4 regions of the Pseudomonas sp. JQ170C genome follow, and region 3 is predicted to be linked to each of the others. Evidence: predicted binding sites of a transcription regulator. Region 3 holds the regulator's gene; each other region holds the start of a gene.
What was found. Region 3 encodes FliA, which starts transcription of late flagellar genes. Its sites were predicted from a motif close to CTAAAGTTTNNNNNNNNNNNGCCGNTAA; they were not measured.
Positions count from the first base shown of each region.

Region 1: a site for FliA is predicted at 2,715-2,742, ahead of motA (flagellar motor stator protein MotA). Genes of this name have one in related genera too.
Region 2: a site for FliA is predicted at 3,087-3,114, ahead of U9R80_RS03165 (methyl-accepting chemotaxis protein). Genes of this name have one in related genera too.
Region 4: a site for FliA is predicted at 2,850-2,877, ahead of U9R80_RS08410 (methyl-accepting chemotaxis protein). Genes of this name have one in related genera too.

Region 1 covers NZ_CP141608.1:514,947-520,424, forward strand. The annotation lists gene asd (archaetidylserine decarboxylase) at 1-268, opposite strand, end outside; gene U9R80_RS02245 (rhodanese-like domain-containing protein) at 286-1,095, opposite strand; gene U9R80_RS02250 (HDOD domain-containing protein) at 1,142-2,677, opposite strand; gene motA (flagellar motor stator protein MotA) at 2,808-3,659, shown strand; gene motB (flagellar motor protein MotB) at 3,663-4,679, shown strand; gene U9R80_RS02265 (molecular chaperone Tir) at 4,747-5,229, opposite strand.
Region 2 covers NZ_CP141608.1:723,107-728,584, forward strand. The annotation lists gene ggt (gamma-glutamyltransferase) at 1-993, shown strand, start outside; gene U9R80_RS03165 (methyl-accepting chemotaxis protein) at 1,083-3,002, opposite strand; gene ypfJ (KPN_02809 family neutral zinc metallopeptidase) at 3,201-4,082, opposite strand; gene pcaH (protocatechuate 3,4-dioxygenase subunit beta) at 4,283-5,002, shown strand; gene pcaG (protocatechuate 3,4-dioxygenase subunit alpha) at 5,013-5,478, shown strand, end outside.
Region 3 covers NZ_CP141608.1:1,667,613-1,673,090, reverse strand. The annotation lists gene U9R80_RS07750 (chemotaxis protein CheA) at 1-1,683, opposite strand, end outside; gene U9R80_RS07745 (protein phosphatase CheZ) at 1,696-2,484, opposite strand; gene U9R80_RS07740 (chemotaxis response regulator CheY) at 2,505-2,879, opposite strand; gene fliA (RNA polymerase sigma factor FliA) at 2,984-3,724, opposite strand; gene fleN (flagellar synthesis regulator FleN) at 3,721-4,554, opposite strand; gene flhF (flagellar biosynthesis protein FlhF) at 4,674-5,478, opposite strand, start outside.
Region 4 covers NZ_CP141608.1:1,807,835-1,813,312, reverse strand. The annotation lists gene fabB (beta-ketoacyl-ACP synthase I) at 1-1,053, shown strand, start outside; gene U9R80_RS08410 (methyl-accepting chemotaxis protein) at 1,167-2,792, opposite strand; gene U9R80_RS08405 (DUF3859 domain-containing protein) at 2,932-3,396, opposite strand; gene U9R80_RS08400 (amidohydrolase family protein) at 3,464-4,471, opposite strand; gene U9R80_RS08395 (pirin family protein) at 4,587-5,447, shown strand.

The DNA.
Region 1 (5,478 bases), 1.2 Mb from region 3:
CGGCCGGGCAGAGGATGGCCCCGGGGGTTTCATCCAGCGGGCGCGCACCGGGCTTCAGGGCGCGGGTGAAGAAGGCGTTGAAGTGTTCATAGGCGGTGACGTCCTCGACCAGGGCCTGGGACATGTCGACCTGGTAGCGCTTGGCGAACCAGGTGGTGAACGCATTCTTGAACCAGCGCACGCGGCACTCGGCAATGCAGCCGGCCAGGCGCGACAGCAGGTGATGCGGCAGCAGATACTGGCTGATGATAAACAAGCGGGATTTCATTGGGTTTCCTTGATTCTTCAATGTTCTACAGGCGTGTCCGGGTGGTTGCCCCATTCGCCCCAAGAGCCGGCGTAGGCCTTGACCCGCGGGTAGCCCAGGGCCTTGGCTACCAGGTAGGTAAAGCCGGAACGGTGATGAGTCTGGCAGTGGGTGACCACTTCCTTGTCTTTGCTGATGCCCAGCTGTTCGAGGATTTCGGGCATGTCCTTGCGAATGCGCAGGTGATCGTTCAGGTCCATGCCGGCAGTCCACTCGAAGTTGACCGCGCCAGGAATGTGCCCGCCTTTGGCAGCCAGCACCTTGTCGCCGCGGTATTCGGCGGGGCTTCGGGCATCCCAGATAGCAAGGTCATCGGCACCGAGGCGGCTTTGCAGGTACTCGCGCGTCGCCGTGGGGTCTTCGTGCAGGGTCAGGCTGACCGCTCCTCCAGCACTCGCAGGTACGTCGGTGCTGAGGTTGTTTGCGGGCCATGCCTGGGCGCCACCATTGAGGTAGTGGTAGCGCTTGTGGCCGATCACATCGAGCAGCCAGATAAAACGCCCGGCCCAGCCACCGCCTTCGTCGTCATACACCACGTACACGGCATTGGCGTTGTGCCCCAGTTCGCCGAACAGTTTTTCCAGGTCGGCCTTGGCCGGCAGCAAGCCCGGCGCCGGTGGTTGACCCCACTGGGTGCGCTTGGGGTCGACGAAGCGTGCCCCGGGGATATGGCCACTGCCATAGCGATTGGCGCTGGTCAGGTCGACCAGGATCAACTCTGGCGCATCAAGCCGGGCTTGCAGGTCTACCGGCTCAATTACCAGGGGCAAGCCAGAAAAATCAGTCATCCAGAGTCTCCATGTCAGGGCAGAGGGGGCGATTGTAGCGCATGGGTCAGGCGCTGCGGTGGCTGAAGGTGGTCAGGGCTCGTTCGATGCATTGTGCGGTTTTGCCAAAGGCCTGCACGCTGACGTCGGCCAGCGGTTTGCCGCTTTGGTCAGCCGCCAGCAGCATCACGACCCGGCCATTGCTGGAGAGTGAACGTAGCAGCAGGTGTTCACTGCGAAACAGTGCGTACAGGCCCGGTGGCAGCAGTGGCGAGAATTGCGCCTGGTTCTCGGGTGTCAGGCGCAGTTGCGCAGCCTTGCTCATCAGGCGCTGCAGCAATTTGTTGTGTTCGATCGACAGCACAAGGCTTGCAGCCTCTGGTGGCAGCCCGGCCAGTTGATGAACCCGCAACACGGTCTGCTGATTGTCGGTCATCAATAGCACCACCCGCTGCAGACCGCAGGCCACCAGGGCGTCACGGGCCTGGGTGGTCAAGTGGAGGGCATTGGTGAAGGGGCTGGGTTCGGCCAGCAACTGTGCGCAGAGCTTGCGCCAGGTGCCCAGAGCCTGGGCCGAGGGCGGCGAGGGTGCGACCTGGCCGGGATGCAGGCGCTGCTGGTCCCAGGGCCACAGCAACGCTTCAGCCGGGTGGAACAACTGGGCGCAGGGATGCTTGCGGGCGCTGATGGCGGCCTGCTGGTGAACCATTTGCTGGACGTCGTCCAGAGACGTCTGCAGGTACAAGCTGCAAAGCATTTGCCAGCGCAGGACGTGGCCGGTGGTCCAGCCCACTTGTGCGGCAAGTGCCAGGCCATTGGCCAACAGCACGGTGTTGGAGGGTTGGTTGAACCAGCGTCGCAATGTTGGCTGCTCGTCCAGGTACTGCTGTTGGTGCAGGTTGTTCTGATCGCGGGCGATGTGCAGGGCCCGGGCCAGTAATCGACGTTCATCCTGGAGCAGGTGATAGCCGCGGGTAACCCACTCCGGCAGGCGCCAATGCTCGGCCAGGGCCTTGCACAGGCTCAGCACACGCACACCAAACAACTCTTGTTCCACCCGCCGCGCCGATTCGCCCTTGTGTACCACCCGTAGCTCCCAGTCTTCGAGCAGTTTGGGGTGGGTCAGGGCCAGGGGCCACAGGGGCGAGAGGAATAGCAGGCTGCCCCAGTGGATCTCTTGCCAAAGCCGCGCCAGGCGACTGGCGAACAGGCCGTTGGCCTGCTGGCTGGCGTGTTGGCTGACCAGCTGCAACTGACGCAGGGTCGGGGCGATCTCTTGTTCGGGAAGTACAGGCAGGCGTTCCAGCAGCGCTGTCGTACGTGCCAGCCCCAGTCGGTTGAGGGCAACCTCCAGGCTTTCGGCGGGCTCGCCGAGGCTGGTGTTGGTGTGGTGATTGGCCTCGCGCATCACACTGAGCACCAGGGCCGGGCTTCCCTGCATCAACTCGGCGATGTCGCGCAACGAGCGGCGGCTGTCGGCCATCGCCGCTTTTACCCGCTCGTAACTGGCCTGCGGAATCGGCAGGCGAACGCTGTCGAGCAACTTGACCCAGGCATCGAGTGATTGTGGTGTTTGACTTGGCACGGTGGCTTCAATAGGCATGCTGGAGGGGGGCGAACTGGTTTTTCGCCTTGACTGACTATAGTCTGGCGCAGATCTGCCGATAAGTAGAAGAAGAGATTTAATAACTTCCGCTCACGACCCCGACCACGACTGCAAGTGCTTTCTACCTATGGCTAAAATTATCGGCATCATCGTCGTATTCGCGAGCGTGCTCGGCGGATATGTTCTCTCTCACGGCAAGATTGCGGCGCTGATCCAGCCTTTTGAAGTGCTGATCATTGGCGGTGCGGCTTTTGGTGCGTTCCTTCAGGCGAACCCGGGTTACATGACCATGCATGTAATCAAGAAGTCCCTGAAAATGTTCGGTACGCGCTTTACCCACACCTTCTATATAGAAGTGCTGGGGCTGGTCTACGAGATTCTCAACAAGAGTCGGCGCGAAGGCATGATGGCGATCGAAGCCGATATCGAAGACGCCGCTGCCAGTCCTATTTTTGCCAAGTACCCGGCGGTGCTGGGCGATGAGCGCATGACTGCGTACATCTGCGATTACCTGCGCATCATGTCCACCGGCAACATGGCACCGCACGAGCTCGAAGGCCTGTTCGACATGGAGTTGCTGAGCATGAAGGAAGAGCTTGAGCATCCCTCCCATGCCGTGACCGGCATTGCCGATGGCATGCCAGGCTTCGGTATTGTCGCGGCGGTACTGGGTATCGTGGTGACCATGGCCTCCCTGGGTGATGGCGATCAACAGTCCATCGGCCTGCACGTGGGTGCGGCGCTGGTCGGTACCTTCTTCGGTATTCTTGCCGCGTACGGTTTCTTTGGTCCCCTGGCAACGGCCCTGCGCCAGGATGCCAAGGAAGAGCTGAATGTCTATGAAGCGATCAAGGCGTCACTGGTCGCCTCGGCGTCCGGCATGCCGCCGTCGCTGGCCGTAGAGTTCGGTCGCAAGGTGCTGTACCCGGCCCACCGTCCTAGCTTCTCCGAGCTGGAACAAGCGGTTCGCGGACGCTGAGTCATGGAGAACAATCAGCCCATTATCGTCAAGCGCATCAAGCGCTTTGGCGACGGCCACCACGGTGGCGCCTGGAAGATCGCCTTCGCTGACTTTGCCACGGCGATGATGGCGTTCTTCCTGGTGCTCTGGTTGCTGTCTACTGCCACGCCGGAACAGAAGATCGCCATTGCCGGCTACTTCAAGGACCCGATCGGCTTCTCGGAAAGCGGCACGCCCTACGTGATCGACCTGGGCGGCTCGCCCAAGCTTGCGCCGGAAAAGACCATCAACCCGGAAGAAAAGTCCGAGCACACGCCCGACACCAGCATTCAGCTGGACAAGGAGCAGGTCGAGAGCATGGCCGAGCAGGTCGAGCGTGAGCGGCTTGAGCTGTTGCTGCAGGAGTTGCAGAACAAGGTCGAGGAAAACCCGCAACTGCAGAAGTTCAAGGACCAGATTCTCTTCGAGATCACCCAAGATGGCCTGCGTATCCAGATCATGGATGCCGAGAATCGGCCGATGTTCGATCTGGGCAGCGCACATTTGCAGCCTTACTTTGAAGACATTCTGTTGGCCATGGCCGATACCATCAAGGCAGTGCCCAACAAGATCAGCATCAGCGGCCATACCGATGCCAAGCCTTACTCCGGTACCGGCGAGTATGGCAACTGGGAGCTTTCGGCCAACCGTGCCAACGCGGCGCGTCGCGCACTGGTCGCCGGGGGCTACCCCGATACCCAGGTGGCACGCGTTGTCGGCTATGCCTCCTCGTCGCTGTTTGACCGGGCGAACCCGCTCAATCCGGTGAACCGGCGCATCGATATCATCGTGCTGACCAAAAAGGCCCAGCGCACCATCGAAGGTGAGCAGCCCCAGCCTCCAGCGCCTGAAAGCAGCCCGCCGGCCCCCGCCACGCCTGCGCCTGCGGTGCCATCGCAAGCGGCACCCGAGGCCGAGCCGATGCAGCCGCGTGAGTTGCGCCAGAAGCTGAATATCTTCGAGGATGGCGTACTGAAGATGGATCAGAGCAAAGAGTGATTCCGTTGTCTGATTGAAACGCCCGTGTGCAGTGATGCCCACGGGCGTTGTGCTTTATGGGGAAGGGTCAGAAACCGCGCCGGATCTTGGCCTTGAGGTCGGCGTGGAAAAAGTCGGCATTGGCGCGGTTGGTGGCTTGGGCGTCGGGGTCTTCACGGGTGATCGAGCGCTTGAAGGTCCGTTCATCGTGGTAGGCATGCACAAACAGATCGATATGCTCGCGTGCGGTCATGATCGGCCATTTCTCCAGATAACCCGATGGCGCGTTACCTGCGTACTGGTACAACGAAATGCGCCTGTTGGTCAGGGTGCCGGCGCCCAGTTGGAAGGGCAGCCACCAGGCATGGGGCGTGTCGTGCGAGAGCACCACGATCAGATGGCTGCAGTTGCTGACATGGCGGGTGATAAGGCTGCAGATTGCGTCGGTGGTCTGTTGATCGTCGTTGTCGAACAGGTCCAGCTGCGTGGCGATACCTTCGAGCTTCAGGCGTTCGTTGATGGTGAAGGCGTCGAGCCGATCACTGTGGCGATAGCTGATAAAAACAGGCATCAGAAGCACCCTCCGGGCAAGGCGGAGAGACAGCGAATGGGCAGGGGTTGGATTGTCATAGTTGATTCCTTTCATGCACAGGGCACGGGGTGGCTCGCTCGGTGATGGCGAATCTGAAAGGTGACAATCTGCGAAAGTATTTCTGGCAGCAAGGGACCACGGCGAATAAGGAATTGTCCCGCAGTGAACGGTAATTTTCCCTACAAAAAGTCCGCGCTTTTTGCGAGGTGAGGCTCGTTGTGAGCCTCA
Region 2 (5,478 bases), 940 kb from region 3:
GTGGCGCAGATGCAGGCCGACAAAGGCCTGATCAGCAAGGACGACCTCAAGGACTACAAAGCCGTATGGCGTGACCCGATGGGCATCGAATGGCGCGGCAACATGGTCTACACCGCACCGCTGCCAAGCTCTGGCGGCGTGGCCCTGGCGCAACTGCTGGGCATCAAGGAAAACCGCGCGGCGGACTTCAAGGGCGTTGACCTGAACTCGGCACGCTACATCCACTTGCTGGCCGAAATCGAGAAGCGTGTGTTCGCTGACCGCGCCGACTACCTGGGCGACCCTGCGTTTTCAAAGGTGCCTGTGGATAAGCTGATCGCCAAGGACTACCTGGCCAAGCGTGCCCAGGAGGTCAACCCGACGGCCATTTCCGAAACCGAGAAAGTCCGCCCGGGCCTTGAACCGCACCAGACCACCCACTTCTCCATCGTCGACAAGCAGGGCAACGCGGTCAGCAACACCTACACCCTGAACTGGGACTACGGCAGTGGTGTAGTGGTCAAGGGCGCAGGCTTCCTGCTCAACGACGAGATGGACGACTTCAGCTCCAAGCCCGGGGTCGCCAACGCCTTTGGTGTGGTGGGCGGTGATGCCAATGCCATCGAGCCGGGCAAGCGCATGCTCTCGTCCATGGCTCCGACCCTGGTCACCCGTGACGGCAAGGTCACCCTGGTGCTGGGTACGCCCGGTGGCTCACGGATCTTCACCTCGATCTTCCAGGTGCTGAACAACCTGTACGACTACAACCTGCCACTGGAAAAAGCCGTGGCGGCGCAGCGGGTTCATCACCAGTTGCTGCCTAAGGACACCATCTACTTCGATGCCTATGCACCGCTGACCGGCAAGGTGGCGGATGAGCTGAAGAAGATGGGCTACACCCTGGAAGACCAGGGCTGGGAGATGGGCGATATCCAGGCGATCCGGGTCAATGGCACGGCGCTGGAAACTGCCTCCGATCCGCGTGGGCGGGGCGTGGGACACGTCGTCAAATAAAGCCCCCTGATGTAGGCGCGGGCTTGCCCCGCGATGGCGTCGTGTCAGTCACATCGCCATCGCGGGGCAAGCCCGCGCCTACGCAGGTGTTAGACGCGGAAGTGGCTGACCATGGTCTGCAGCTGGTTACCCAGGCGGGCCAGCTCGACACTGGAGGCTGCGGTTTCGTCACTGGCCGCCGCGGTCTGCTCCGACACATCGCGCACGTTGATGATGCTGCGGCTGATCTGTTCGGCCACCGCGCTCTGCTGTTCGGCCGCCGCTGCAATCTGCTGGTTCATCGACTGAATGTTCGACACGGTGCGGGTGATGCTTTCCAGCGAGGCGCCAGCCTTGCGGGTCAGCTCGACGCTGCTGTCGGTCAGGTTGCGGCTACCAAGCATCACATTGGCCACTTGCTGGGTACCGCTCTGCAAACCGGCCACCAACTCTTCGATCTCTTCGGTGGACTTCTGCGTACGCTGGGCCAGCCCACGAACCTCATCGGCCACCACGGCAAAGCCACGTCCGGCTTCACCGGCACGGGCGGCTTCGATGGCGGCGTTCAGGGCCAGCAGATTGGTTTGCTCGGCCACTGACTTGATCACATCCATGACGCTGCCGATCTTCTGGCTCTCCTGCTGCAGCAGGCCCATGGCCTCGGTGGAGCGGTGTACTTCTTCGGCCAGGCGTTCGATCTGGTTGATGGCTTCGGCGACCACTCGATCACCGTCCCGGGCCTGCGCGTCGGCATCGGTGGCGGCGGCAGAGGCGTGCTCGGCGTTGCGCGCCACCTCCTGCACGGTGGCGGCCATCTCGTGCATGGCCGTGGCGACCTGGTCGGTCTCGACTTTCTGGCTGTTGACCCCGGCGCTGGTTTCTTCGGTCACGGCCGACAGCTCTTCGGCGGCGCTGGCGATCTGGGTGACGCCGTCACGGATGCCGCTGATCAGGTCGCGCAGGGTCGCGCCCATGCGCTGGATGCCTTGTTGCAGCACGCCCAGTTCGTCGCGGCGGGTAACGCGCAGGTCATGGGTGAGGTCGCCGGCGGCGATTTTTTCCACCACGGCCAGGGTCTCGCGCAGCGGACGGGTGATCTGGCGGGTGATGACTACCGCCGCCAACACGCCCACCAACAGCGCCAGCAGGGTGGCGGTCAATTGCAGGGTACGGGCCTGGGCGCTTTCGCTGTCACGGCGTTCGAGCTGGATCGTGTACAGCGCGTCGCTGATCTTGACGATGGTGGCGCCTTGTACGGTCATTTCCTGGCGGGCCACGGCGACGTCGGCAGTGGCATCGCGGAACTGACGCACCGCTTCGCGGTAGGCCAGCACGGCGTTTTCAAACTGCTGGATGCGTGCGCCTTCGTGCGGCATCTGGCGGTTCAGGCTGGCAATCTCGGCCAGGGCGCCATCGAGCTGACGCAGGGCCAGTTGTTCGGCTTCGCTGCTGATGTCGGCTATGTAGCTGCGCACGGCCAGGCGCACCTGGAACAGCTGCTCCTTGGCCTGGGTGATGGTGCGAAACTGCTCCAGACGGCTGGCGTCGCCTTCGGGCAGGGCGAGGATATCGCGGTTGATCGCCTCGACCAGGTCGATGGCGCGCGAAGCGGCCAGGTTCATGGCGTCACGCGCCGCAAGGCTGGCCCGATAGCCGGCGCGCATCTTGTTGATCGAGACCTGGTATTCGTCGATGGTCTGGCCCAGCTCCTGGAGCAGCTTGACGTTCTCAGGGCTCTTGAAGCTCTTGAGCAGCTTTTGCTGTTGTTCGCTGAAGGCATTGAGCTTGACCTGCACGGTACCGGCGGAGGCATCGTCACCGTTGGTCAGCATGTATTGCAGGCGAGTGATACGCAGGTTGGTCAGGTCGCTGTTGAGCTGGGTGATATCGCTCATCCAGTTACTGCGGTCGATCAGCCCGCCCATGCTGTTCCAGCCGGTCAGGGCCAGCAGGCTGGTGAGCAGCAGCACCAGGCCGAAGCCCAGGCCGAGTTTCAGGTTGACGCTGATGTTGGCAAACCAGCTATTCATGCAATCCCTCCAGGAACGTTGTGCGTCTTGATCCGTATCGCTGGAAGGTTGTTGTTGTAGCCAGTCGATGTACTTGAGCATGGGTTATCGGCGGCTCGGTGCGGAGCTGAAACGCTTTTTCAGCAAAAATGACCGATGGTCGTAACCGGGTATGAAAACGGCAGCCCGAAGGGGCTGCCGTGCATCAGGGGCGGGAGTTTAGAGGGGGCGGCTGGTAAAAGTATCGCACTGGTTGATGTCGCCCTTGGCGAAGCCGGTCTTGAACCAGCGCACGCGCTGTTGCGAGGTGCCGTGGGTGAAGGAGTCCGGGACCACGCGGCCCTGGCCTTTCTGCTGCAGGCGGTCGTCGCCGATGGCGTTGGCGGCGTTCAGGGCCTCTTCGATGTCACCCGGTTCCAGCCAGTTCAGGCGTTGTTGCGCCTGATAGGCCCAGACGCCGGCCAGGCAGTCGGCCTGCAGTTCCTGGCGCACCAGCAGGCCATTGTCGCCTTCCATGCGCTCGCCGCGCTGGCGTGCCGCCTGGACCTTGGCCGACACGCCCAGCAGGGTCTGCACATGGTGACCGACTTCGTGGGCAATCACGTAGGCCTGGGCGAAGTCGCCGGCGGCGGCGAAGCGCTGCTCCATTTCGCGGAAGAAGCTCATGTCCAGGTAGACCTTCTGGTCGGCCGGGCAGTAGAAGGGGCCGACCGCCGAGGAGGCGAAGCCGCAGGCCGAATTGATCTGGCCGCTGAACAGGGTCAGGGTCGGGTCTTTGTACTGGCGGCCGGCCTGGGCAAAGATCGCCCGCCAGGTGTCTTCGGTGTCGCCGAGGATCGAGGCGACGAATTCGGCCTGCTCATCGTTGGCCGGTGGCGCCTTGGCCGGGCCCGTGCTGACCGGTGCGCTTTGCTGATCCATCTGCCCGGCCAGCTGGCCGAGAATCTGCAGGGGGTCCTGCCCGGTAATCCAGCCGATGCCGACGATCAGCAGGATCGCACCGATGCTTAGGCCCTTGCCACCGCCGAAGCGCATGCCGCCGCCACCCTCGCCACGGGCATCGACCACATTGTCGCTACGCCTGCCTTTTCGCCATTGCATAAGTGCTCTCCCGACCTTGGAAACATGAGCTAAAAGATTAGTTCACCGGGGGTCGCTCTGTCAGATTCCTGAAGGTTACATAACCATATGGTTATGAGTGAGCGGGCTCTTTTCAATATCGCCGCGGCTGAACATGCCGGAAACTGCAAGCTCGCCTGCCACGCCCAGGTGTTCCAATAATTCCAAGACAGGAGAACGGCATGTCTGCACAAGACAACAGTCGCTTCGCTATCCGTGATCGCAACTGGCACCCCAAGGCCTTGACCCCCGATTACAAAACCTCCATTGCCCGGTCGCCGCGCCAGGCATTGGTGAGCATTCCCCAGTCGATCAGCGAAAGCACCGGCCCGGATTTCTCCCACCTGAAGTTCGGCGAGCATGACCACGACCTGCTGCTCAACTTCAACAATGGCGGCTTGCCGATCGGCGAGCGGATCATCCTTGCCGGCCGCGTGTGCGACCAGTACGGCAAGCCGATCCCGCACACCCTGGTGGAGATCTGGCAGGCCAACGCCGGTGGCCGCTACCGCCACAAGAACGACCGCTACCTTGCGCCGCTGGACCCGAACTTCGGCGGTGTCGGCCGTGCCTTGACCGACAGCGAAGGCTATTACAGCTTCCGCACCATCAAGCCGGGCCCGTACCCATGGCGCAACGGCCCCAACGACTGGCGTCCGGCGCACATCCATGTGTCGATCAGCGGCCCGTCGATTGCCACCCGGTTGATTACCCAGCTGTATTTCGAGGGCGATCCGTTGATCCCGATGTGCCCGATCGTCAAGTCGATCGCCAACCCCGAGGCGGTACAGAGCCTGATTGCCCGGTTGGACATGAGCAACGCCAACCCGATGGACAGCCTGGCCTATCGCTTCGACATCGTGTTGCGCGGTCAGCGCAAGACCCACTTCGAAAACCGCTGAGGAGGTGACCATGCCCATTCAATTGCTGCCGGAAACCCCTTCGCAGACGGCCGGCCCGTATGTGCACATCGGCCTGGCCCTGGAAGCGGCCGGCAACCCGACCCGTGACCAGGAAATCTGGAACCGCATGGCCCGCCCCGATGCGCCGGGCGAGCATATCCTGGTGTTTGGCAACGTCTACGACGGCAACGGCCACCTGGTGCGCGACTCGTTCCTGGAGTTCTGGCAGGCCGACCACAATGGCCAGTACCAGGGTGATTTCGACCTGGAGCAGCCGTTCAACAGCTTTGGCCGTACCGCCACCACCTTCGATGCCGGTGAGTGGACACTGAACACCATCAAGCCGGGTGTGGTGCGCAACGCCGCGGGCGTGCCGATGGCGCCGCACATCAACGTCAGTCTGTTTGCGCGAGGGATTAACATTCACCTGCAAACGCGGCTGTATTTCGATGATGAGGCTCAGGCCAATGCCCGGT
Region 3 (5,478 bases):
CACGTCCGAGATCTCGGTCTTGGTCGAGAAGCCCGGGGCGAAGATCAGGTTGTAGCACTCGGTGTCGCTCAGGCGCTCGGCGGCATCCTTGTCCATCACCCCGCGCTTGACCGCAATGGCGCGCAGGACGTTGGCGTCCATGCCCTTGCCGTCATCGGAGATCGACAGCAGGATGTGATCGCCCTCCTGCTCGGCCGACAGCACCACCTTGCCGCTGCGAGTCTTGCCGGCGGCTTCGCGCTCTTCGGGGGTTTCGATGCCGTGGTCGACGGCGTTGCGCACCAAGTGCACAAGCGGGTCGGCCAGCGCCTCGACGAGGTTCTTGTCGAGGTCGGTTTCTTCACCGACCAGCTCAAGGTTGATCTCTTTCTTCAGTTGCCGGGCCAGGTCGCGTACCAGGCGCGGGAAGCGACCGAAGACCTTCTTGATCGGCTGCATGCGGGTTTTCATCACCGCGGTCTGCAGGTCGGCCGTGACCACGTCCAGGTTGGACACCGCCTTGGACATGGCTTCATCGCCGCTGTTCAGGCCCAGGCGCACCAGGCGGTTACGCACCAGCACCAGTTCGCCGACCATGTTCATGATCTCGTCCAGGCGTGCGGTATCGACCCGCACGGTGGTTTCCGCTTCGCTGGCCGGGTGCTTCTCGGCAGCGGGCGACGCCTGTCGGGCCGGTGCCGGTGCAGCCGCCTTGGCAGGCGCAGCAGCGGCAGCAGGCTTGGCAGCCGCCACCGGGGCCTGGGCCGGAGCCGAGACAGGCTTGGCCGCTACCGCAGCGGTTGACGACGCGGCCGGGGCCACGCTGTCTGGGGTGAACTTGCCCTTGCCGTGCAGCTCATCGAGCAGGGCTTCGAATTCGTGTTCGCTGATGTGATCGGCAGCAGGCTCGGCTACTGGCGCAGGTGCCTGGGCCGCCGCCGCAGGCAATGCATCGACGGCAAAGGTGCCCTTGCCATGCAGTTGGTCGAGCAGCGCTTCAAATTCGTCGTCGGTGATTTCGTCGCTGGCGCCCTGGGCCGCTACCGGCTCGGCCGCTGCTGGTGCCGCAAGGCTGTCGGGGGCGAACTGGCCCTTGCCGTGCAGTTGGTCGAGCAACGACTCGAACTCGGCGTCAGTGATTTCATCGCTGGCTGCGTCGGGTGCCTGGGCCTGGGCTTCAGCCTCGGCCTTGACCGCATTGAGCGAGTCGAGCAGCTGCTCGAATTCGGTGTCGGTGATGTCTGCTTCGGCGGCGGCCTGGGGGGCTGTCTCCTGCACAGGCTCGGCCACAGGGGCCGGCGCTTGTTCGGCACCCGCCGGCTCGGCCAGGCGCGACAAGGCCGCCAGCAGCTCAGGCGTGGCCGGGGTGACATCGGTGCGCTCGCGCACCTGACCGAACATGCTGTTGACGGTATCCAGGGCTTCCAGGACCACGTCCATCAGTTCGGCATCGACGCGCCGCTCACCCTTGCGCAGGATGTCGAAAACGTTCTCGGCGATGTGGCAGCACTCCACCAGCTCGTTGAGCTGGAGGAAGCCGGCGCCCCCTTTTACAGTGTGAAAACCGCGAAAGATCGCATTGAGCAGGTCGGCATCATCCGGGCGGCTTTCCAGCTCGACCAGTTGCTCGGACAGTTGCTCAAGAATCTCGCCGGCTTCTACCAGAAAATCCTGAAGGATTTCTTCATCGGCGCCGAAGCTCATTAAACGTGCTCCCTAAAAACCCAGGCTGGATAGCAGATCATCGACATCGTCCTGACCGGACACAACGTCTTCACGTTTATCGGCATGAATCTGCGGACCTTCACCCCGGGCCGGATGTTTTTCTTGATCTTTTTCAGCGCGCAGCTGCTGGTGGTCATGTTCGATACCGGCAAAGCGGTCGACCTGACTGGCCATCAGCACGAGCTTGAGCAGATTGCTTTCTACTTCGGTGACCAGTGCAGTGACGCGTTTGATCACCTGACCGGTCAGGTCTTGGTAGTCCTGAGCCAGCAGAATGTCGTTGAGGTGCCCGGCGACCTTGCGGTTGCCCTCGGCGCTGCGTGTCAGGAAACTGTCAACGCGCTTGGCCAGCTCACGGAACTCCGGCGCGGCCACTTCGCGGCGCATGAAACGCTGCCAGTCAACGCTCAGCGCCCTCGCCTCTTCGCCCAGTTCGTTGAGTACCGGGGTACTGGCTTCGACCAGGTCCATGGTGCGGTTGGCCGCGCCTTCGGTCAGCTTGACCACATAGGACAGGCGCTCGGTCGCATCGGTGATCTGCGACACTTCTTCGGCCTGCGGCATGTGCGGGTCGATCTGGAAGCTGACGATCGCGCTGTGCAGCTCACGCGTAAGCTTGCCGACTTCCTGGTACAGGCCACGGTCACGGGTCTGGTTCAGCTGATGGATCAGTTGTACCGCGTCGCCGAACTTGCCTCGCTCGAGGCTGTCGACCAGTTCCTGGGCGTGCTTCTTGAGCGTGGACTCGAACTCGCCCAAGGATGTTTGTGTTTGCTCCATAGCGCCCCCGTGGCGTGTCTTCAGCTGTTGACGCGCTCGAAGATCTTCTCGATTTTTTCTTTCAGCACCTGGGCCGTGAAAGGCTTGACCACGTAGCCATTGACGCCGGCCTGGGCCGCTTCGATGATCTGCTCGCGCTTGGCCTCGGCGGTTACCATCAGCACCGGCAGGTGCTTGAGGCGCTCGTCGGCGCGCACTTTGCGCAGCAGGTCGATGCCGGACATGCCAGGCATGTTCCAGTCGGTCACGAGAAAGTCGAAATGGCCGTTTTCGAGCATCGGCAACGCGGTGTTGCCGTCGTCAGCTTCCTGGGTGTTGGTGAAGCCCAGGTCACGCAGCAGGTTCTTGATGATCCGCCGCATCGTCGAGAAGTCGTCGACGATGAGGATTTTCATGTCTTTGTTCAATTAGACCTCCAAGCAGTCTTTAACGCGTTCAGCGCAGAACGCGCATTCAATCAATTCGGGCACTACATTTCGCGACTGCATTGAACCTGCGTTCAACGCGCTCGCCATTCTCCCAGGCGACTGCGCAAACGCGCTGCACACTGGCTGTGCAACTGGCTGACACGTGACTCGCTGACCCCCAGTACCTCACCGATTTCCTTGAGGTTCAGCTCTTCGTCGTAGTACAGGGCCAGGACCAGACGCTCACGCTCAGGCAAGTTGGCGATGGCGTCGGCCAGGGCCGCCTGGAAGCGCTCGTCTTCCAGGTCGCGCGACGGCTCGAGCTGGGCACTGGCGCCATCCTCGTGCAGGCCTTCATGTTCGCCGTCCTGCAACAGGTCGTCGAAACTGAACAGGCGACTGCCCAGGGTGTCATTCAAAATCCCGTAGTAATCATCGAGACTCAATTGAAGTTCGGCAGCAACCTCGTGATCTTTAGCGTCACGACCGGTTTTTGCTTCAATTGCGCGAATCGCGTCACTGACCATACGGGTGTTGCGGTGAACCGAACGTGGCGCCCAGTCCCCCTTGCGTACTTCGTCCAGCATTGCGCCGCGGATCCGGATGCCGGCGTAGGTCTCGAAACTGGCACCCTTGCTGGCGTCGTACTTGTTGGACACTTCGAGCAGGCCGATCATGCCGGCCTGGATCAGATCCTCCACCTGCACACTGGCCGGCAGACGCGCCAGCAGGTGATAGGCGATGCGCTTGACCAACGGCGCATAACGCTCGATCAACTCATACTGGGCATCTCGCGATGCCTTGCTGTACATCCGATATCCGCTGGCGCTCATAGCACAGGGCCCGCACTCGTCGGCTGCACCAGGCGCTCGACGAAAAACTCCAGGTGACCGCGCGGGTTGGCCGGCAACGGCCAGGTGTCGACTTTCTGGGCAATGGCCTTGAATGCCAGCGCGCACTTGGAACGCGGGAATGCCTCATAGACCGCGCGCTGCTTCTGCACGGCCTTGCGCACGCATTCGTCGTACGGTACGGCGCCGACGTATTGTAGGGCCACGTCCAGGAAGCGATCCGTGACCTTGGTCAACTTGGCGAACAAGTTGCGCCCTTCCTGCGGGCTCTGCGCCATGTTCGCCAGTACACGGAAACGGTTCATGCCGTAATCGCGATTGAGCAGTTTGATCAGCGCGTAGGCGTCGGTGATCGAGGTCGGCTCGTCACACACCACCAGCAACACTTCCTGCGCGGCGCGAACGAAACTGACCACCGACTCACCGATACCCGCAGCGGTATCGATCACCAGCACGTCGAGGTTGTCGCCCAGTTCGCTGAACGCCTGGATCAGGCCTGCGTGCTGTGCCGGCGCCAGGTGCACCATGCTCTGCGTGCCGGAGGCTGCCGGTACGATGCGTACACCGCCCGGCCCCTGCAACAGCACGTCGCGCAATTCACAGCGGCCTTCGATCACGTCGGCCAGGGTTCGCTTGGGCGTCAGCCCCAGTAGAACGTCGACGCTGGCCAGGCCCAGGTCGGCATCCAGCAGCATGACCCTACGGCCAAGCTCTGCCAGCGCCAACGACAGGTTCACCGACACATTGGTCTTGCCGACGCCACCTTTACCGCCAGTTACGGCGATTACCTGTACGGGATGCATGCTACCCATTTTTGTTCAATACCTTGTCTTGCTTAGACTGAGGCCACATAGCCGGCTGCGCTTTCAACACCTGAAAAATGCATGGCAGACCATCAATGCAGATACTTTGCAACGTCTTCACAATCACCTCAGCCAACACGCTTGCCGTGGCTGTGGTAGAGATCAGCGAACATATCGGCCATCGCCTCTTCGCTGGGCTCCTCCTGCATCTGCACGCTGACCGCACGGCTCACCAACTGGTGGCGACGCGGCAAGTGCAGATCGTCAGGAATGCGCGGCCCATCGGTTAGATAGGCCACTGGCAATTCATGACTGATGGCCAGGCTCAGGACTTCGCCGAGGCTGGCCGTTTCATCAAGTTTGGTCAGGATGCACCCGGCCAGCCCACAGCGCTTGTAGCTGTGATAGGCGGCAGTGAGCACCTGCTTCTGGCTGGTCGTCGCCAGCACCAGGTAATTCCTGGCGGCAATGCCGCGTCCGGCCAGGGTTTCAAGCTGCATGCGCAGGGCCGGGTCACTGGCCTGCAGGCCGGCGGTGTCAATCAGGATCACCCGTTTGCGCAGCAGCGGCTCCAGCGCCTGGGCCAGAGATTGGCCAGGGTCGACGTGGGTCACCGAGACGTTGAGGATGCGACCCAGTGTCTTGAGCTGCTCCTGCGCGCCGATACGGAAACTGTCCATGCTCACCAGGGCCATGTTCTGCGCGCCGTACTTGAGCACATAGCGCGCCGCAAGCTTGGCCAGGGTGGTGGTCTTGCCCATGCCGGCCGGGCCGACCATGGCAATGACACCGCCCTCTTCAATCGGCTCGACCTCCGGCACATGGATACGCCGCGCCAGGTGCGCGAGCAGCATGCGCCAGGCATGGCGCGGCTCGTCGATACCGACGATCTGATCGAGCAGCTCACGGGCAATCGGGCCGGTCAGGCCGATG
Region 4 (5,478 bases), 140 kb from region 3:
GAAGAACTGATCGACCGTAAAGTCTTCCGTTTCGTGGGTCACGCCGCTGCCTATGCCTACCTGGCAATGGCCGACGCGATCAAGGACTCGGGCCTGACCGAAGAACAGGTGTCCAACCCACGTACCGGCCTGATCGCCGGCTCCGGCGGCGCATCGACCCTGAACCAGATGGAAGCGCTGGACATCCTGCGCGAAAAAGGCGTCAAGCGCGTTGGCCCGTACCGCGTCACCCGGACCATGAGCAGCACCGTCTCGGCGTGCCTGGCCACCCCGTTCAAGATCAAGGGCCTGAACTACTCCATCGCCTCGGCATGCGCCACCAGCGCACACTGCATCGGCACGGCGATGGAACAGATCCAGATGGGCAAACAAGACATCGTCTTCGCCGGTGGCGGTGAAGAAGAGCATTGGAGCCAGTCGTTCCTGTTCGACGCTATGGGCGCACTGTCCAGCAAGCGTAACGACACCCCGGAAAAAGCTTCCCGCGCCTATGACAACGACCGTGATGGCTTTGTCATCGCCGGTGGTGGCGGCATGGTCGTGGTTGAAGAGCTGGAGCACGCCCTGGCCCGTGGCGCCAAGATCTACGCTGAAATCGTCGGCTACGGTGCTACCTCCGACGGCTACGACATGGTCGCCCCAAGCGGCGAAGGCGCCATCCGCTGCATGCAGATGGCCATGTCCACCGTCGACAGCCCGATCGACTACCTGAACACCCACGGCACCTCGACCCCGGTCGGTGACGTTGCCGAGATCAAGGGCGTTCGTGAAGTCTTCGGCGACAAGGCTCCGGCCATCAGCTCGACCAAGAGCCTGTCCGGTCACTCCCTGGGCGCCGCCGGCGTTCACGAAGCGATCTACTGCATGCTGATGATGGAAGGCAATTTCATCGCCGGCTCCGCCAACATCGACGAGCTGGACCCAGCGGTTGCCGATCTGCCGATCCTGACCAAGACCCAGGAAAACGCCAAGATCGATACCGTGATGAGCAACAGCTTCGGTTTCGGCGGCACCAACGCCACCCTGGTGCTCAAGCGCTGGGAAGGCAAGTAAGGGCTAGCCCCTTATGTGAAAACGCCCCGACTGGTTCGGGGCGTTTTTGTTTGTATCGCGGGACATGAACACGCCTCAAGGCCGCATCGCGGGGCAAGCCCGCCCCTACCGCACTACACCGAGAACCGCCCCACCAACCCATTCAACTCGATCGCCAACTGCGAAAGCGCCTGGCTCGCCGCATTGGTCTGGTTCGCCCCCGCCGAGGTCTGCAGCGCCAGGTCACGGATATTGGTCAGGTTGCGGTCCACCTCCCGCGCCACCTGCGCCTGCTGCTCGGACGCACTGGCGATCACCAGGTTGCGCTCATTGATCAGGCTGATGGCAGCGGCGATTTCGTCCAGCGCCGCTCCGGCCGCGTGCGCACCGTCCAGGGTGACTCGCGCGCGCTCGTTGCTCTGTTGCATGCCCGACACCGCACGGTCGGTGCCTTGCTGGATGCCGTCGATCATCTGTTCTATTTCCCGGGTCGACTGCTGGGTACGGTGCGCCAGCGCCCTCACCTCATCGGCCACCACGGCAAAGCCACGCCCGGCATCACCGGCACGAGCAGCCTCGATGGCAGCGTTGAGCGCTAGCAGGTTGGTCTGCTCGGCAATGGCGCCGATCACATCCAACACCTTGGTAATGCCGTGCACCTGCTGCGCCAATTGCTCCACCTCCTCGGCATTGGAGGTGACGCCCGCTGCCAGTGATTCGATCGAGGCGACGGTCAGGCGCACCTGCTCGCGCCCCTGCCTGGCAATCCGGTCCGACTCTCGGGATGCCTCGGAGGTGGCCACGGCGTTGCTCGCCACCTCCTCCACTGCAGTGGTCATCTGGTTGACTGCGGTGGCGGCCTGCTCGATTTCCTGGCTTTGCTGCATCAAGCCGCGGGTAGCGTCATCGGTCACTGCGCTCAGTTCTTCGGAGGCAGAGGCCAACTGATTGGACGAGTCGGAGATGCGCCCGATGGTGTCACGCAAGCTCTGCTGCATCTGCTTGAGCGCTGCCAGCAAGCGCGCCGGCTCGTCCTTGCCGTGAACAGAAATCTGCGGGGTCAGGTCGCCAGTGGCGACCACCTCGGCCACTTGCAGCGACTGGCCCAGAGGCCGAACGATGCTGCGGGTCAGGGTCAGGGCAAGAATCACCGTCAGCACCAGAGCCGCCACCAGCAACGCAACCACCCACACCCGGGCACTCTTGAACACCGCTTCGGCAAGGTCGGTGGCCGTGTTGGCATGGTGGTTGTTGAGGGCGATCAGTTCGTTGAGGGTGGCGGTCAACTGATCGGCCAACTGGTTCATTTCACCGTTGACCAAGGCAGTGGCCGCCTCGACCTGGTTCTGCGCCGAAAGCTGCATCACCTGGGCCTGCAAACCGAAGTACTGCTGCTCAAGGTTCAGGTAGCGGTCGAACAGGGTCTGCTCTTCAGGCAATACGATCAACGCCTGGTACTGCTGCTGCGCCTTGCCAAGGCCGACCTTGATCTCTTCGACACGCGCCTTGTTCTGCTGGAGCGCCTGGGGATCGCGGTTGATCAGCAGACGCAAGGTTAGCGCGCGGATGCGCATGGTGTCCTGGGCCATCTGCCCCACTGCAATCACACTGGGCAGCCAGTTGCTGTCGACCTGCTCGGACTGCTGGCGCATGCTGGTCATCTGCTGCAAGGCAAACCCGCCCAGGGCAAACACCAGTAACGCGACCAGGCCAAAACCGAGGCCGGCCCTGGGCGCGATATTCATGTTTCTCAAATTCATACACGGGCTCCTTCCAAAAGCGCTGCAATGCGTTGCAGCAGTCCTTGCTTCTAGAAGGTATCGGCCGGTAGAGAATTTGCGTAAGACGAAAAAGTGATATCAAAGTGCCTTATCATCACCTTGCCAACCGCGCACTGACTCAGCGCACGGTGAAGCGCTGCTCGGCCAGCAGGCGATCCCCCTGGAACACCATGAAATGCCATTGGCCGGGTACCACTTCGTGGTTTTCTGTGAACTCATAGGCCATCACATCCTGGGCAGCCCCAGGCACCAGCTTCTGCACCACTTCGAATTTGTCGTGGCGCTTGCCGTCGGGCGTGCGTACGCCTGGGGTGAGGTACAGCAGCGTCAGCGGCGTGTCTTCGGCCACCTTGCCGTCCAGGCGATAGCGCATGCCGAACTTGCTGCCCAGGCGCGCTGGAATCTCGTCGGTTTGCTGAATGGTCTGGTTGCTCATGGTCAGCACCCGCTCACCGGGCTGGAAGTTCTGGTGGCGGGTCTCGAACAGGCCGTACTCGATAGGGCCCTGGACATGAACCTCGGCACTGGCCAGGCCACTGACCAGCAAGAGCCCGCACACAGCGCTGAAACGACTGGAAAACATGGTGCACTCCATCAGGATTGATGGCGGCAGGCTATGACACCGGCATGACAGGCTGATGACAATCCGCTCATTCGCGGCGCTTGGGCAGCACGGCCAGAAAGTTGTCGCGCGCAACTTTCTGCGCCACCTCGGCCGGCAAGGCATCGAGGAAGGGGTCGAAGCTGTGCAACTGCTCGCCCAGGCTGCCGAACCGCCCCACCACGTCAGAACCGAGCATGAAGCGCTCAGGGAAGCGCTCCACCAGCTTGACCCACTGCGCCCTGGGTTTGCCCTTTTCGTCCAGCAGATAAGGCTGCAGCACGCTCCAGGACAGGTCGATGTACAAGTTGGGATAGGCTTCGAGCATCCGCGACAGGGTCGGCAACAGAAAATCCAGCTGCGTCTGGTGACGGTGGATTTCCATGCTGGTACCGGCATGGGCCCAGATGAATCGCGTGTGCGGATGGTTGCGCAGCGGCTCTTCGATTTCCGCCAGGTACAGCGGGTTGCGCTCGCGCTTGGAGGTGATGTTGGAGTGCACCAGCACTGGCAGGTCCTGTTCGGCAGCCAGGTGGTAGATGCGGGTCATGGCTTCATTGTTGGCCCGGGGCGTATCGCCGGTTGTCAGTGCGGTAAGGTCATCATGGCGGGTGAACACCTCGCCAATGCCCTGCCACAGCCCCGGATACAAGGCGAGCATGCGCTCGATATGCGCCAGGGCGTTCTTGTCCACCGGGTTGAAGCCGGTCAGGAAAGGATGAAAGCGTTGGCGCTGGGCGGGGGTGAGCTTTTCCAGCGCGGCAGCCACGTAGGTATCGGTGGCGCTGTACCAGTAGGCATCGGCATCGTCGCCTGCGTAGTAGCGCGGGCGTTTGGGCTCATCCTCATGCCATTTTTTTGCGACCGGAATGCCGGCGATCATCGACTGGTCGATACGCGCCTCGTCCATCGCCTTGAGCAGCGCATCCATGCCTTCGCTTTCCTGGAAAAAATCCACGTAGTGCAGGTGCGCATCACTGTAGTGGTACTCCCGCGCCTGCACGTTTTGCAGGGTCAACCCGATCAACAGCACCCAGCCCAGCCCTTTGGCGAACATTGCACATTCCTTCCTGGCGATTCAGACAGGGTAGACCGGCTGCGCCGCCGCACAGTTCAGCCGCGGCCGCGAACAGGCTATGATCCAGGCAATCATTCCCGGCCTGGAGCCCACCGTGAGCAATCCCCTGGTCATCCGTCCTCGCGCCGAATCCGTTGAAGGACAACCCATCCTGCGCCCGCTGCCTTCGGCACAAAGCCGTAGCGTGGGGCCGTTCGTGTTCTTCGATCACATGCTTGAAACCGACTACGCCCCGGGCCGCGGCGTGAACATACGCCAGCATCCGCACATCGGCCTGTCCACCCTCACCTACCTGTTTGAAGGCGAACTGCTGCACAAGGACAGCCTGGGCTCCGATCAACGGGTCAAGGCCGGTGAAGTCAGCTGGATGACTGCCGGGCGCGGTGTCGCTCATGTCGAACGCACCCCCGCCGACCTGCTGGCAAGCGGTTCGCGGCTGCATGGCCTGCAAGTGTGGCTGGCCTCACCCAGGGAGGCCGAGCAAGGCGAAAGCCACTACAGCCATCACCCGGCCGACAGCCTGCCGGTAAGCGACAGCCTGGGCGTGAACATCCGCATGATTGCCGGCAGCGGCTTTTGCCTGCAGTCGCCGGTACCCGTGCTCTCGCCCACCCTTTATGCCCTGGTACAGATGCAGTCCGCCACGACCCTGACCGTTCCCAATGAACATGCCGAGCGCGCGCTGTATGTGCTGGAGGGGGACGTGAGCCTGGACGACGAGGCGGTTGAGCCGCACAGCCTGGTGGTGCTGCCGGAAGGGGAAGAGATGAGCCTGTACGCCGACAGCGAAAGCCGGCTGGTGCTGTTCGGGGGCGCCCCGCTGGACGGGCCGCGGCGTATGAACTGGAACTTCGTGGCCAGTGATCCGGCGCTGATCGATCAGGCCCGGGCGCGCTGGGCGGCGGGCGATTGGCCGACGGTGCCGGGGGAAAGCGAACGGATCGAGTTGCCTTGAATGATTGATCGCGGGGCAAGCCCGCTCCTGT